4 regions of the Klebsiella sp. PL-2018 genome follow, and region 4 is predicted to be linked to each of the others. Evidence: predicted binding sites of a transcription regulator. Region 4 holds the regulator's gene; each other region holds the start of a gene.
The links. Region 4 encodes PurR, which represses purine synthesis genes. Its sites were predicted from a motif close to CANGCAAACGTTTGCNTG; they were not measured.
Positions count from the first base shown of each region.

Region 1: the regulator PurR is predicted to act here: its motif matches at 1,110-1,127, upstream of purH (bifunctional phosphoribosylaminoimidazolecarboxamide formyltransferase/IMP cyclohydrolase).
Region 2: the regulator PurR is predicted to act here: its motif matches at 1,565-1,582, upstream of purL (phosphoribosylformylglycinamidine synthase).
Region 3: the regulator PurR is predicted to act here: its motif matches at 1,453-1,470, upstream of purE (5-(carboxyamino)imidazole ribonucleotide mutase).

Region 1 is NZ_CP077673.1:338,507-341,949, reverse strand. It holds rRNA gene MKleb_RS01580 (16S ribosomal RNA) at 1-609, opposite strand, end outside; gene purH (bifunctional phosphoribosylaminoimidazolecarboxamide formyltransferase/IMP cyclohydrolase) at 1,237-2,826, shown strand; gene purD (phosphoribosylamine--glycine ligase) at 2,842-3,443, shown strand, end outside.
Region 2 is NZ_CP077673.1:4,393,416-4,396,858, reverse strand. It holds gene mltF (membrane-bound lytic murein transglycosylase MltF) at 1-1,482, opposite strand, end outside; gene purL (phosphoribosylformylglycinamidine synthase) at 1,657-3,443, shown strand, end outside.
Region 3 is NZ_CP077673.1:1,435,885-1,439,327, forward strand. It holds gene purK (5-(carboxyamino)imidazole ribonucleotide synthase) at 1-875, opposite strand, end outside; gene purE (5-(carboxyamino)imidazole ribonucleotide mutase) at 872-1,381, opposite strand; gene lpxH (UDP-2,3-diacylglucosamine diphosphatase) at 1,663-2,385, opposite strand; gene ppiB (peptidylprolyl isomerase B) at 2,389-2,883, opposite strand; gene cysS (cysteine--tRNA ligase) at 3,057-3,443, shown strand, end outside.
Region 4 is NZ_CP077673.1:2,567,117-2,570,559, forward strand. It holds gene punC (purine nucleoside transporter PunC) at 1-296, opposite strand, end outside; gene punR (DNA-binding transcriptional activator PunR) at 409-1,320, shown strand; gene purR (HTH-type transcriptional repressor PurR) at 1,339-2,364, opposite strand; gene MKleb_RS11875 (cytochrome bd-I oxidase subunit CydH) at 2,661-2,750, shown strand; gene MKleb_RS11880 (MFS transporter) at 2,915-3,443, shown strand, end outside.

The sequences.
Region 1 (3,443 bases), 2.2 Mb from region 4:
GATTTCACATCCGACTTGACAGACCGCCTGCGTGCGCTTTACGCCCAGTAATTCCGATTAACGCTTGCACCCTCCGTATTACCGCGGCTGCTGGCACGGAGTTAGCCGGTGCTTCTTCTGCGGGTAACGTCAATCGACAAGGTTATTAACCTTATCGCCTTCCTCCCCGCTGAAAGTACTTTACAACCCGAAGGCCTTCTTCATACACGCGGCATGGCTGCATCAGGCTTGCGCCCATTGTGCAATATTCCCCACTGCTGCCTCCCGTAGGAGTCTGGACCGTGTCTCAGTTCCAGTGTGGCTGGTCATCCTCTCAGACCAGCTAGGGATCGTCGCCTAGGTGAGCCGTTACCCCACCTACTAGCTAATCCCATCTGGGCACATCTGATGGCAAGAGGCCCGAAGGTCCCCCTCTTTGGTCTTGCGACGTTATGCGGTATTAGCTACCGTTTCCAGTAGTTATCCCCCTCCATCAGGCAGTTTCCCAGACATTACTCACCCGTCCGCCACTCGTCACCCGAGAGCAAGCTCTCTGTGCTACCGTTCGACTTGCATGTGTTAGGCCTGCCGCCAGCGTTCAATCTGAGCCATGATCAAACTCTTCAATTTAAGTTTGATGCTCGTAGAATTAAACTTCGTAATGAATTACGTGTTCACTCTTTGAGACTTGGTATTCATTTTTCGTCTTGCGACGTTAAGAATCCATGTCACTTTGAGTGCCCACACAGATTGTCTGATAAATTGTTAAAGAGCAGTGCAACGCGGCTTTCGCTCACCGTTGCGAGGTGGCGTATATTACGCTTTCCTCTTTCAGAGTCAACCCGTTATTTCAGGATTTTTTCTCTTCAACCGACCGGGTTGTTTGTGAAGTGATTCACATCTGCCGTGTCGATGGAGGCGCATTATAGGGAGTTCCCGAGCATCCGCAATAGTAAAATTGCAGAAAAATGACTGACTGCTGCATTCCCCAGCAAAACCCCGCTTTATACCCTGTTACGCACAGAATTATCCACAGGTGGCGGCCGATACCCTCTTATAAAGGCCCGCTCTCTTCTCTCTATAGGGCGCGATCCTGGGCTAAAAAGAGAAAGATAAAAATTCGCGAGCGTTGCGCAAACGTTTTCGTTACAATGCCGCGCTATAACAAGGATGCCCGGTTGGGTGCGTTAGGTGAGTTTTTAGACAAAAATTCACCTAACGCTCTCTGTAATATTCAAATCCTGGGGATTTAATACCATGCAACAACGTCGTCCAGTCCGCCGCGCCCTGCTCAGTGTTTCTGACAAGGCCGGTATCGTCGAATTCGCGCAGGCGCTTTCCGCTCGTGGTGTCGAGCTACTGTCTACGGGTGGTACCGCACGCCTGCTGGCTGAGAAAGGTCTGCCGGTTACCGAAGTCTCTGACTACACCGGTTTCCCGGAAATGATGGACGGACGCGTGAAGACCCTGCATCCGAAAGTTCACGGCGGTATTCTCGGTCGCCGCGGCCAGGATGACGGTATTATGGAACAACACGGTATCGCGCCTATTGATATGGTGGTGGTTAACCTGTATCCGTTTGCTCAAACCGTTGCCCGCGAGGGCTGCTCGCTGGAAGATGCGGTAGAAAACATTGATATCGGCGGCCCAACCATGGTTCGCTCAGCGGCGAAGAACCATAAAGACGTCGCCATCGTGGTGAAGAGCAGCGACTACGATGCCATTATTAAAGAGATGGATGCCAACGAAGGCTCCCTGACCCTCGACACCCGCTTCGACCTCGCCATTAAGGCATTCGAACACACCGCCGCCTACGACAGCATGATTGCCAACTACTTCGGCAGCATGGTTCCGGCCTATCACGGCGAGAGCAAAGAAGCCGCGGGTCGCTTCCCGCGCACCCTGAATCTGAACTTCATTAAGAAGCAGGATATGCGCTATGGTGAAAACAGCCACCAGCAGGCGGCCTTCTATATAGAAGAAGAAGTCAAAGAAGCCTCTGTCGCCACTGCACAGCAGGTTCAGGGTAAAGCGCTCTCCTATAACAATATCGCTGACACCGATGCCGCGCTGGAATGCGTCAAAGAATTCAGCGAGCCGGCCTGCGTTATTGTGAAGCACGCCAACCCATGTGGCGTAGCGGTAAGCACCTCTATTCTGGAAGCCTACGACCGCGCGTACAAAACTGACCCGACCTCTGCCTTCGGCGGCATTATCGCGTTTAACCGCGAACTGGATGCCGAAACCGCGCAGGCGATCATCTCCCGCCAGTTTGTTGAAGTGATCATCGCGCCGTCTGCGACGGAAGAAGCCCTGAAGATCACTGCCGCGAAACAGAATGTCCGCGTCCTGACCTGCGGTCAGTGGACGCAGCGCGTACCTGGTCTGGACTTCAAACGCGTTAACGGCGGCCTGCTGGTTCAGGATCGCGATCTGGGTATGGTTACGGAAGGCGAACTGCGCGTGGTTTCCAAACGCCAGCCGACCGAGCAGGAACTGCGCGATGCGCTGTTCTGCTGGAAAGTGGCGAAATTCGTTAAATCCAACGCCATTGTGTACGCCAAAGAGAATATGACCATCGGGATAGGCGCAGGCCAGATGAGCCGCGTTTACTCCGCCAAAATCGCCGGGATTAAAGCCGGTGATGAAGGTCTGGAAGTGAAAGGTTCGGCTATGGCGTCCGACGCTTTCTTCCCGTTCCGCGACGGTATTGATGCCGCTGCTGCCGTTGGCGTGAGCTGCGTCATTCAGCCCGGTGGTTCTATTCGCGACGAAGAGGTGATTGCCGCCGCCGATGAGCACGGCATCGCGATGATCTTCACCGACATGCGCCACTTCCGCCATTAATTCACGGAGCAGACGATGAAAGTATTAGTTATTGGCAACGGCGGACGCGAACACGCGCTGGCCTGGAAGGCCGCACAGTCACCGCAGGTTGATACCGTTTTTGTCGCCCCGGGTAACGCGGGCACCGCGCTGGAACCGGCGCTGCAGAACGTGGCTATCGGCGTCACCGATATTCCGGCGCTGCTGAGCTTTGCGCAGAGCGAGAAGATTGACCTGACCATCGTTGGCCCGGAAGCGCCGCTGGTAATTGGCGTTGTCGATGCGTTCCGTGCCGCAGGGCTGAAAATCTTCGGCCCAACGGAAGGCGCGGCGCAGCTTGAAGGCTCCAAAGCCTTCACCAAAGATTTCCTCGCGCGTCATAACATCCCGACGGCGGAATACCAGAACTTCACCGAAGTCGAGCCCGCGCTGGCGTACCTGCGTGAGAAAGGCGCGCCGATCGTCATCAAGGCCGACGGCCTGGCCGCCGGCAAGGGCGTGATTGTTGCCATGACGCAGGAAGAAGCGGAAGCCGCCGTTCACGACATGCTGGCAGGTAACGCCTTTGGCGACGCCGGACACCGCATCGTCATTGAAGAGTTCCTCGACGGCGAAGAGGCGAGCTTTATCGTGATGGT
Region 2 (3,443 bases), 1.8 Mb from region 4:
GGCCGCCATCTGCGCGTCTTTTTTCTCTTTTTCAGAGAGATAGCCCACGAGGCTGATATGATATTTGCGGATATTTTCGACGTAGGCGTAGGCTTCGTGCCCGCGTGCAAAGCCGTACTTCAGTCGGCTGTAGTAGTTTTTCTGGCTTAGCAGCGGCAGACGCTGCTTCACATCCGCCCAGCTATTCGGGTTGCCTTTCTGCTTTTTGGTCAGCGCCATCGCGTCAAGCATGTGCGCGTAGCCCATATTATAAGCCGCCAGCGCAAACCAGATGCGCTCGTCCTGTGGGACCGACTCCGGCACTTTATTCATCATGTCCTGTAAATAACGCATGCCGCCGTCGAGGCTTTGCTCGGCGTCGGTACGATCGGTCAGGCCCAGGCTTTGCGCCGTATTGCGGGTCAGCATCATTATCCCGCGAACGCCCGTCGGAGAGGTGGCCTGCGGATCCCAGTGCGATTCCTGCCATGAGATAGCCGCCAGCAGCCGCCAGTCTATCTGTCGGGCGTATTTTTCAAACATCGGCTGCAGGTCAGGGAGGACGCTCTCCACGGCGCGCAGGAAGGTGCGGGTGTCAACGTAGTCAAAATCGTTGCCGTGGCCGAGGTATTTCTCCTCCAGCCTCGCCAGGGTGCCATCTTCGTTAATGTTATTGAAGAAATCGAGCATTGCCGCCGGCAGGGAATTATCCTCACCTTTTTCGCTAAACCAGGTGACCGGCTGTTCGTCGCTGATATCGAGGGCGACGGCCAGCTCCGGGTGAACGCGCTGGAACAGACTGACGGCGACCGAATCAGCGACGGTATAGTCGAGTTTGCCATCGATAACCGCCTGCATCAGCGCCGTCGTGCCTCGCTTATCGTCCACGTGCCACTCAAGGTCGGGATATTTTTGCTTTTTCAATGCCTGGAGATCGTTAATCGCCACGTGTCCGGGAGCGATGGCCAGCTGCGCGGCGGTGATGTTTGCCAGGGTGCGCGGACGCAGGTTGCCTTTGCGATACACCAGCTGTTGCGAAACGGAATAGTAGGTCGGCCCGACCTGATAGTTTTTCACCCGCTCGGAGTTGTAGACCAGCCCGGCTGCCAGCATGTCGGCTTTGCCTTCATCGAGGTCGTCGAATAGCTGGCTGATATTCTGCCTGACGGTGACTTTGAGCTCGACGCCGAGGTAGTCGGCAAACTGCTGCGCCAGCTCATAATCAAAACCATAGGTCTTGTCATTGATGGTCGCGAAGGTCATCGGCGAATTAATGGTGCTGATTCGCAGTTCTCCGCGCGCCATGATCCCCGCCACGCGGTTTTCTGGTTTTCCCATCCACGGGAGAGACGGCCACAGGGCAGCCGCCAGCAGGAGGGTCACAATGCCGATGAGCAGATAATTAATCTTTAGTTTTTTCAGATAGTTAATCTTCTGCAGCTTCGCGTTCCTCAGCAGATTATGACCAGAAAAAGTAAAAGGTTGTCCTGGAATGAGCGGCATTTTGCTTAAGAATGCGCCAGTTGGCAACTTATTCGCGAGATGAGTCACATTAATTGATAAACCCCGGCAATCATTTTATTTCTACGCAAACGGTTTCGTCGGGGCGCAGGATTCACTATAATGGCGCCCGTTTCCCCCCTGGCTCACCATGAAAGCTTCGAAGACGAGAGACTTATGATGGAAATTTTGCGTGGTTCACCTGCACTGTCGGCATTCCGTATCAATAAACTGCTGGCACGTTTCCAGGCGGCCAACCTTCCGGTCAGCACCCTTTATGCCGAGTACGTTCATTTTGCCGACCTCAGCGCCCCGCTCAGCGGCGACGATCGCGAGAGCCTGGCAAGATTGCTCAAGTATGGCCCGAACTTAAGCAGCCATACCCCGACCGGCAAGCTACTGCTCGTTACCCCCCGTCCCGGCACCATCTCTCCCTGGTCTTCTAAAGCTACCGACATCGCCCATAACTGCGGCCTGTCACAGGTTTTGCGCCTGGAGCGCGGCGTGGCGTATTACGTCGAAGCGAGCAGCCTGAATGACGAACAGTGGTCGCAGGTGGCGGCCGAACTGCATGACCGCATGATGGAAAGCGTCTTCGGCGCGCTGGAAGAGGGTGAAAAACTCTTCGCCCACCATCAGCCAACCCCGGTCACCAGCGTTGATCTGCTGGGCCTGGGCCGTCAGGCGCTGATTGACGCCAACCTCCGTCTGGGGCTGGCGCTGGCGGATGATGAAATCGACTATTTGCAGGATGCTTTCCAGAAGCTGGGGCGCAACCCGAACGATATCGAACTCTATATGTTCGCGCAGGCTAACTCCGAGCACTGCCGACACAAGATTTTTAACGCCGACTGGGTCATTGATGGCGAAAAGCAGCCGAAGTCGCTGTTTAAAATGATCAAAAACACCTTCGAGAAAACCCCGGACTACGTGCTGTCTGCTTATAAAGACAACGCCGCGGTAATGGAAGGTTCAGCCGTGGGGCGCTACTTCGCCGACCACGAAACCGGCCGCTACGACTTCCACCAGGAAGACGCGCATATTCTGATGAAGGTCGAAACCCATAACCACCCGACGGCGATCTCTCCGTGGCCGGGCGCGGCGACCGGTTCCGGCGGCGAAATTCGCGATGAAGGCGCCACCGGGCGCGGCGCGAAGCCGAAAGCGGGTCTGGTGGGCTTCTCGGTTTCCAACCTGCGTATTCCGGGGTTTGAGCAGCCGTGGGAAGAGGATTTCGGTAAGCCGGAGCGTATCGTCACCGCGCTGGATATCATGACCGAAGGCCCGCTGGGCGGCGCGGCGTTTAACAACGAATTTGGTCGTCCGGCGCTCAACGGTTACTTCCGTACCTATGAAGAGAAAGTGAGCAGCCACAACGGCGAAGAGCTGCGCGGCTATCACAAGCCCATTATGCTGGCGGGCGGTATCGGCAACATTCGCGGCGAACACGTGCAGAAGGGCGAGATCGTCGTCGGCGCGAAGCTGATTGTTCTCGGCGGTCCGGCGATGAACATCGGTCTTGGCGGCGGCGCGGCCTCTTCAATGGCTTCCGGCCAGTCCGATGCCGATCTCGATTTCGCCTCCGTACAGCGCGACAACCCGGAAATGGAACGTCGTTGCCAGGAAGTTATCGACCGCTGCTGGCAGCTGGGCGACGCCAACCCGATTCTGTTTATCCACGACGTCGGCGCCGGCGGTCTGTCGAACGCGATGCCTGAACTGGTCAGCGACGGCGGACGCGGCGGTAAATTCCAGCTGCGCGATATCCTCAGCGATGAGCCGGGCATGAGCCCGCTGGAGATCTGGTGTAACGAATCGCAGGAACGTTATGTGCTGGCGGTCGCGCCGGAGCAGCTGCCGCTGTTTGATGAGCTGTGCCGCCGCGAACGCGCGCCGTATGCGGTGATTGGCGAAGCGACCGAAGCGCTGCATCTGAGCCTCGACGATACTCACTTTGACGATCG
Region 3 (3,443 bases), 1.1 Mb from region 4:
TAGTTCAGATCGGTACCGATCAGGTTGATCATCACCGACGGGCTGTTCACCACCGGCGGCGGCAGCGGCAGATCGGTAATCGCCCGCAGATGCAGCTCGAACTGGCTAATGGAGGCGCCGTTTTGCGTCCAGTGGCCGCTGTTGTGCACGCGCGGCGCCAGTTCGTTAATCAGCAGGCCATCAGCGGTGACGAAACACTCCATCGCCATCACGCCAACGTAGCCCAGCTCATGCATGATCGCCGACAGCATCTGCTCCGCCTGCGCCTGCTGGCGGGCATTGGCCTGCGGAAAGGCGACGCTGGCGCGTAAAATACCGTCCTGATGCAGGTTGCGGGTCAGAGGATAGAAGACCGTGCTGCCGTCCCGGGCGCGAGCGCCGACCAGCGATACCTCGGCGGAGAAGTTAATGCCCTGCTCAACGATACACTCGCCGTAGTTATCCTCCGGCAGCTGCGCGGTTTCATTTTCCCGCAAACGCCACTGGCCGCGGCCATCGTAGCCGCCGACGCGGCGCTTAACGATAGCCAGCTCCCCGAGGCGGGCGAATACCGCAGGCCATTCGCTTTTATCCGCCAGAAGCTGCCACGGCGCGGTGGCGAGCGCTAGCTTATCGAACAGTTGCTTTTGCGTCAGGCGGTCGGCGATTATCGGGAAAACGTCGCGGTTAACGAAGGCGGAATGACGCGCCAGCTCGCGGGTCAGCGCTGTTTCCGGCCAGCGTTCAATCTCTGCGGTAATCACGCTTTGCTGTACCGGCACCGCTTCCGGGTCGGCTTCCAGACCGACCGGCCAGACCGCAATACCCAGCGGCTCGCCGGCCTGGCGCAGCATCCGGCCTAGCTGACCGTTGCCGAGAACGCAAACCTGCTTCATGCCGCACCCCGCGGATCCGGGTTATCCAGCACGTCATCGGTTTGCGCCTGACGCCAGGCGCTGAGGCGCTGGTGCAGTTCCGCATCGTGCTGGGCGAGGATCTGCGCCGCCAGCAGGGCGGCGTTGGCGGCCCCGGCTTTGCCGATGGCCAGCGTACCCACCGGGATGCCGCGCGGCATCTGGACGATGGAGTAGAGGCTGTCTACGCCGCTCAGTGCCGCGCTCTGAACCGGCACGCCTAACACCGGCACCAGCGTTTTCGCCGCAATCATGCCCGGCAGGTGCGCCGCGCCGCCGGCACCGGCAATAATCACCTGAAAACCGTTTTCTTCCGCGCCTTCGGCGAAGCTGAACAGTTTATCGGGCGTGCGGTGGGCGGAGACCACTTCGACATGGTACGGAACGTTCAGGGCATCAAGGATTTCTGCGGTAAACTGCATGGTAGCCCAGTCGCTTTTGGACCCCATCACGATGGCGATACGCGCCGAATTATTGCGGGAAGACATGCGTCTTAAAACTCCTGTGGGTGTGTTTCACACTGCTTTAGAGGCCACAGAGAATAGCATGAACTCCCGGCAAGGAAAACGGTTGCGTGTGCATGGCCAGCCGCCTTTGTGTTGTCGGTATTCGATGAAACGCGCCGGTTATGAGCGGGCAAAAAGTAAAACCAGCCCCCGTCCCCGGGTCAGCATAAGAATGCCCATCACCAGCAGGTAGATTTGCACAACGCGCTCATCGTGCGGCCCGGATAAATCGCGGAAAAAGAAAGAATCAGCCCTTGCCGGGGCTAGAAAGGAAAATGAATCAGCTCAACGTCTTCTGGCGTCACTTTGACCATAGAGCCCTGGCTATGCCAGGCGCCGAGCACCACGCGGTACGCGGTTTGGCCGTTGGCTTCTAGCGGGTGGACGGCGGGGCGGTGCGTATGCCCGTGAATCAGCCACTGAACGCGATGTTTCTCCATGACGTCAACCACCGCCTGGGGATTCACATCCATAATTTCCATCGACTTGCTGCTGTTGGCCGCTTTGCTGTCGGCGCGCATTCTGGCGGCGATACGGCGGCGGATAAACAGCGGCAGGGCCAGAAACAGGCGCTGGATCCAGGGATTGTGAACTTTCGCGCGAAACGCCAGATAGCCTGCATCGTCGGTGCAGAGGGTGTCGCCGTGCATAATCAGCACCTTGCGCCCGTAGAGGTCGAGAAGCTTCTCTTCCGGCAGCAGGGTCATCGCGCTTTCGCGGGCAAAGCGCTTGCCGACGAGAAAGTCGCGGTTGCCGTGAAGGAAGTAGCAGGGGACGCCGGAATCGGCCAGCGCTTTGAGCGCTGAGGCGATTTGCCGATGCAGCGGGTTAGGATCGTCATCGCCGATCCAGGCTTCAAAGAGATCGCCGAGGATATACAGGGCGTCCGCCCTGCGGGCTTCCCCCTGTAAAAAGCGCAGAAAACCGGCGGTAATCGCCGGTTCTTCCGTTTGCAGATGCAAATCCGCAATAAAAAGTGTCGCCACGAATTATTCGCTAACGGTGACGCTTTTGATCACAACATCTTCTTTCGGCACATCCTGGTGCATGCCGCTGCGGCCGGTGGCGACCGCTTTGATTTTGTCGACCACGTCCATCCCTTCAACGACTTCTGCGAATACGCAGTAGCCCCAACCCTGCAGGCTTTCGCCGGAGAAGTTCAGGAAGTCGTTATCGGCGACGTTGATGAAGAACTGCGCGGTGGCGGAGTGGGGCGCCTGAGTACGGGCCATCGCCAGCGTACCGCGGGTGTTTTTCAGACCGTTGTTCGCTTCGTTCTGAATAGGAGATTTGGTGGTTTTCTGATTCATGCCCGGCTCAAAACCGCCGCCCTGAATAATAAAACCGTTGATTACACGGTGGAAAATAGTGTTGTCGTAGAAACCTTCACGACAGTAGTCCAGGAAGTTTTTAACTGTTTCCGGCGCTTTGTCGTCAAACGTCTTGATTACGATATCGCCATGATTGGTGTGGAAAGTAACCATTTTTGCATCCTGTTCCGATGATTGTGGTGCCTGCACCCGGAGTCGGGTGAGATATAGGGGGCTGTTATAGCATAACCGCGGGGTTGGATCACCTTGCAATGTGTGCTGCTTCGGGGTTGAATTAAGGTTAGAATACGCGACTTATATCCACACACGTCTACACGGAATCTTCGATGTTAAAAATTTTTAATACACTGACGCGCCAAAAAGAAGAATTTAAACCTATCCATGCCGGGGAAGTTGGCATGTACGTGTGTGGTATTACCGTTTATGACCTCTGTCACATCGGCCATGGCCGTACCTTCGTCTCATTCGATGTGGTCGCGCGCTACCTGCGTTTCCTGGGCTACAAGCTAAAGTACGTGCGCAATATCACCGATATCGACGACAAAATCATTAAGCGTGCTAATGAAAACGGCGAAAGCTTTGTTGCGCTGGTGGATCGCATGATTGCCGAGATGCACAAAGACTTCGACGCGCTGAATATCCTGCGCCCGGATATGGAGCCGCGAGCGACTCATCACATTGCGGAAATTATTGAGATTACCGAGCAGCTGATC
Region 4 (3,443 bases):
AGCATCAGGTTGGCATCGCGAACCCACAGCATCCCCAGACAGCCGATAGCAAAAATGGCCAGCCCGCTCAACAGCACCGGCTTGCGGCCATAGCGATCGGAAAGGGGCCCCCAGAAAAGCTGGCCCAGCGCAAAGCCTGCCAGGAACAGGCTCAGGCTGGCGCTGACGGAGGCCGCAGAAGTGTTCAAATCTTGTTGCATGGCGGCGAAAGCCGGAAGATACATATCGGTCGCCAGAAAGCCCAGTACGCTGAGTCCAGCCAGCCAGACTAAAAATCCTTTCCCAGGTTGTTGCATCATCTTCTCTTTTTATTGTTGCAGGTACGATGGCGCAGAGTGTAGGGAGTGCATTAAGGCTTGTGAAACGCTAATATTTGTCAGGTGAATTCAAAAATTTTGCAGGCAGAAAATGTGGTCCGAATACTCGCTTGAAGTTGTCGATGCTGTCGCCCGCAACGGCAGCTTTAGCGCCGCAGCGCAGGAACTGCACCGCGTACCCTCGGCCGTCAGCTATACCGTGCGTCAGCTGGAGGAGTGGCTGGCGGTACCGCTGTTCGAACGCCGTCATCGTGATGTGGAATTAACGCCGGCCGGCGTCTGGTTTTTACAGGAGGGGCGTTCTGTTATCAAAAAAATGCAGATCACCCGCCAGCAGTGCCAGCAGATAGCCAACGGCTGGCGCGGGCAGCTCTCTATTGCGGTGGATAATATCGTTAAACCCACGCGCATGCGGCAGATGATCGTTGATTTCTATCGTCATTTTGATGACGTCGAACTGATTGTTTTTCAGGAGGTGTTCAACGGCGTCTGGGATGCGCTCGCCGACGGTCGCGTGGAGCTGGCCATCGGCGCGACGCGCTCAATTCCGGTAGGGGGCCGCTACGCCTTTCGCGATATGGGAATGCTGAGCTGGGACTGCGTCGTCGCGAGCCACCATCCGCTGGCCAAAATGGCCGGGCCTCTGAGCGATGACGTCCTGCGCAACTGGCCGTCGCTGGTCAGGGAGGATACCTCGCGCTCGCTGCCGAAGCGGACCACCTGGCTGCTGGATAACCAGAAGAGGGTGGTGGTGCCGGACTGGGATGCCTCAGAAACCTGTCTCTCCGCCGGACTGTGCGTCGGTATGGTTCCCGGGCATTTAGCGCGCCCGTGGCTTGATAGCGGCGCATGGACGGCGCTGGAGCTGGAGAACCCCTTCCCGGACGCCGCATGCTGCCTGACGTGGCAGCAAAGCGATGCCTCGCCGGCGCTGCTATGGCTGCTGGATTACCTTGGCGATAGCGAAACGCTAAACCGGGAGTGGCTGCGGGCGCCGGAATGACCGACGCCGCGGGAAAGGTTAACGGCGATAATCAACAAACGGGCCGTCGGCCACGGAACGGCGCTCGACCAGGCGAGGGTGGACTTCAATCGACTGCGAGATTTCACGCTTATTAACGATGCGGTCCAGCAGCATGTTAAACGCCGCTTCGCCAAGAGAGTCTTTAGGCTGATGAATGGTGGTCAGCGCCGGGCTAAAGTAGCGGGCGTTGCGCACGTTATCATAACCGATCAGCGAAATATCCTGCGGCACGCGCAGACCCATTTCATCCGCCGCGCAGATGGCGCCCATCGCCATAATATCCCCGCCGCAGAAGATGGCCGTTGGGCGAGGATGCTGGCCGAGAATCTGCTGCATGGCGCGGTAGCCGGATTCCGGCTCAAAATCGCCCTGCACAATCCAGTTTTCCGGAACGCTAATATGCGCCTCTTCCATCGCTTTCATAAAACCTGCCAGCCGGCCTGCGCCGGTGTTACGCTCCAGCGGGCCGGGGATCACGCCGATATCGCGATGCCCGCGTTCAATAAGGTAGCGCCCGGCGATATAGCCGCCTTCAAAGGCGTTATCGACAACCGAGTCGGTGAAGTCGGCTTTTGCCTCGCCCCAGTCCATCACTACCATCGGAATATGACGATACTCTTCCAGCATGCTTAACACCGACTCCGGATACTCGGAGCACATCACCAGCAGGCCGTCTACGCGTTTCTGCGCCATCATTGACAGATAGGCGCGCTGTTTCTCAGGGTCGTTCCACGCGTTGCCGAGGATCAGGGTGTAGCCCTTCTGGAAGCAGCTCTTCTCGACGGCTTCGATAATCTCAGCGAAATAGGCCGCTTCGCTGCTGGTTGCCAGCAGACCAATAGATTTGGTGTGATTGACCTTCAGGCTGCGGGCAACGGCGCTGGGGGAGTAATGCAGTTCTTTTATTGCCGCCCACACCGCATTGCGCGTCTCTTCCGCAACGAATCGGGTTTTGTTAATCACATGTGACACTGTTGTAGTGGAAACGTTTGCGCGCTTCGCTACATCTTTAATAGTTGCCATTACTTCTCACTCCAGACCTTGACCTGATCGTCTGTTTATCGGTACGTAAACGTTTGCCTGTACACACCCTGGCGCCAAAATTGAGCATGGCATCACGTCGGGAAAACGACACAGAACGACAGGAAGGGGTCAATGGCCGATACGCTTTCAAATTAGCGTGGGATTTTGTCCGATCTTGGGGCAAAGGGGAAGAGCAAAAATGTGCATCACTCTAAATCTCGGAAGATTTTTACGCTATTCTGTGTAAAAATGAGCAAGCTCACTTTTCATGTGGGGATAATCAGGGGGAAAAATTGATGGATACAAATTTAAAGTTTTCGCTGACGACGACGATTATTGTTCTGGGTTTGATTGTTGCCGCAGGTTTGACCGCCGTACTGCACTAATTATGCGATAAGGGAGGGGCCGCTCTCCCTTTCTCTCCGCCATTATTATCATTTTCGCAAAAATCTTTTGCCATTTCGTTCACTTTTGTTTTTCTGTGATTGATGTCATGCTTTTGACTTCTGATGAGATGCCGTCGCGGAAGGCGGCCTGATGGAGTCCCTGCATGAAAATCAATTTTCCCCTGCTCGCGCTGGCGATCGGTGCCTTTGGTATCGGCACAACCGAGTTCTCCCCGATGGGGCTATTACCGGTTATCGCTAAAGGCGTGGACGTTTCGATTCCGGCGGCGGGAATGCTGATTAGCGCCTATGCCATCGGCGTGATGGTCGGCGCGCCGCTGATGACTCTGCTGCTCTCCCACCGCGCGCGCAGAAATGCGCTGATCTTTCTGATGGCGATTTTTACCCTCGGTAACGTACTCTCTTCCATTGCTCCGGATTACACCACGCTGCTGCTGTCGCGCATTATTACCAGCCTTAACCACGGCGCCTTCTTCGGCCTGGGTTCAGTGGTGGCGGCGAGCGTTGTGCCAAAACACAAACAGGCCAGCGCCGTGGCGACGATGTTTATGGGGCTGACGATAGCGAATATCGGCGGCGTTCCCGCGGCGACCTGGCTGGGCGAAACCATCGGCTGGCGGATGTCGTTTCTTGCCACGGCGGGGCTGGGCGTGATTGCGATTATCGGTCTGT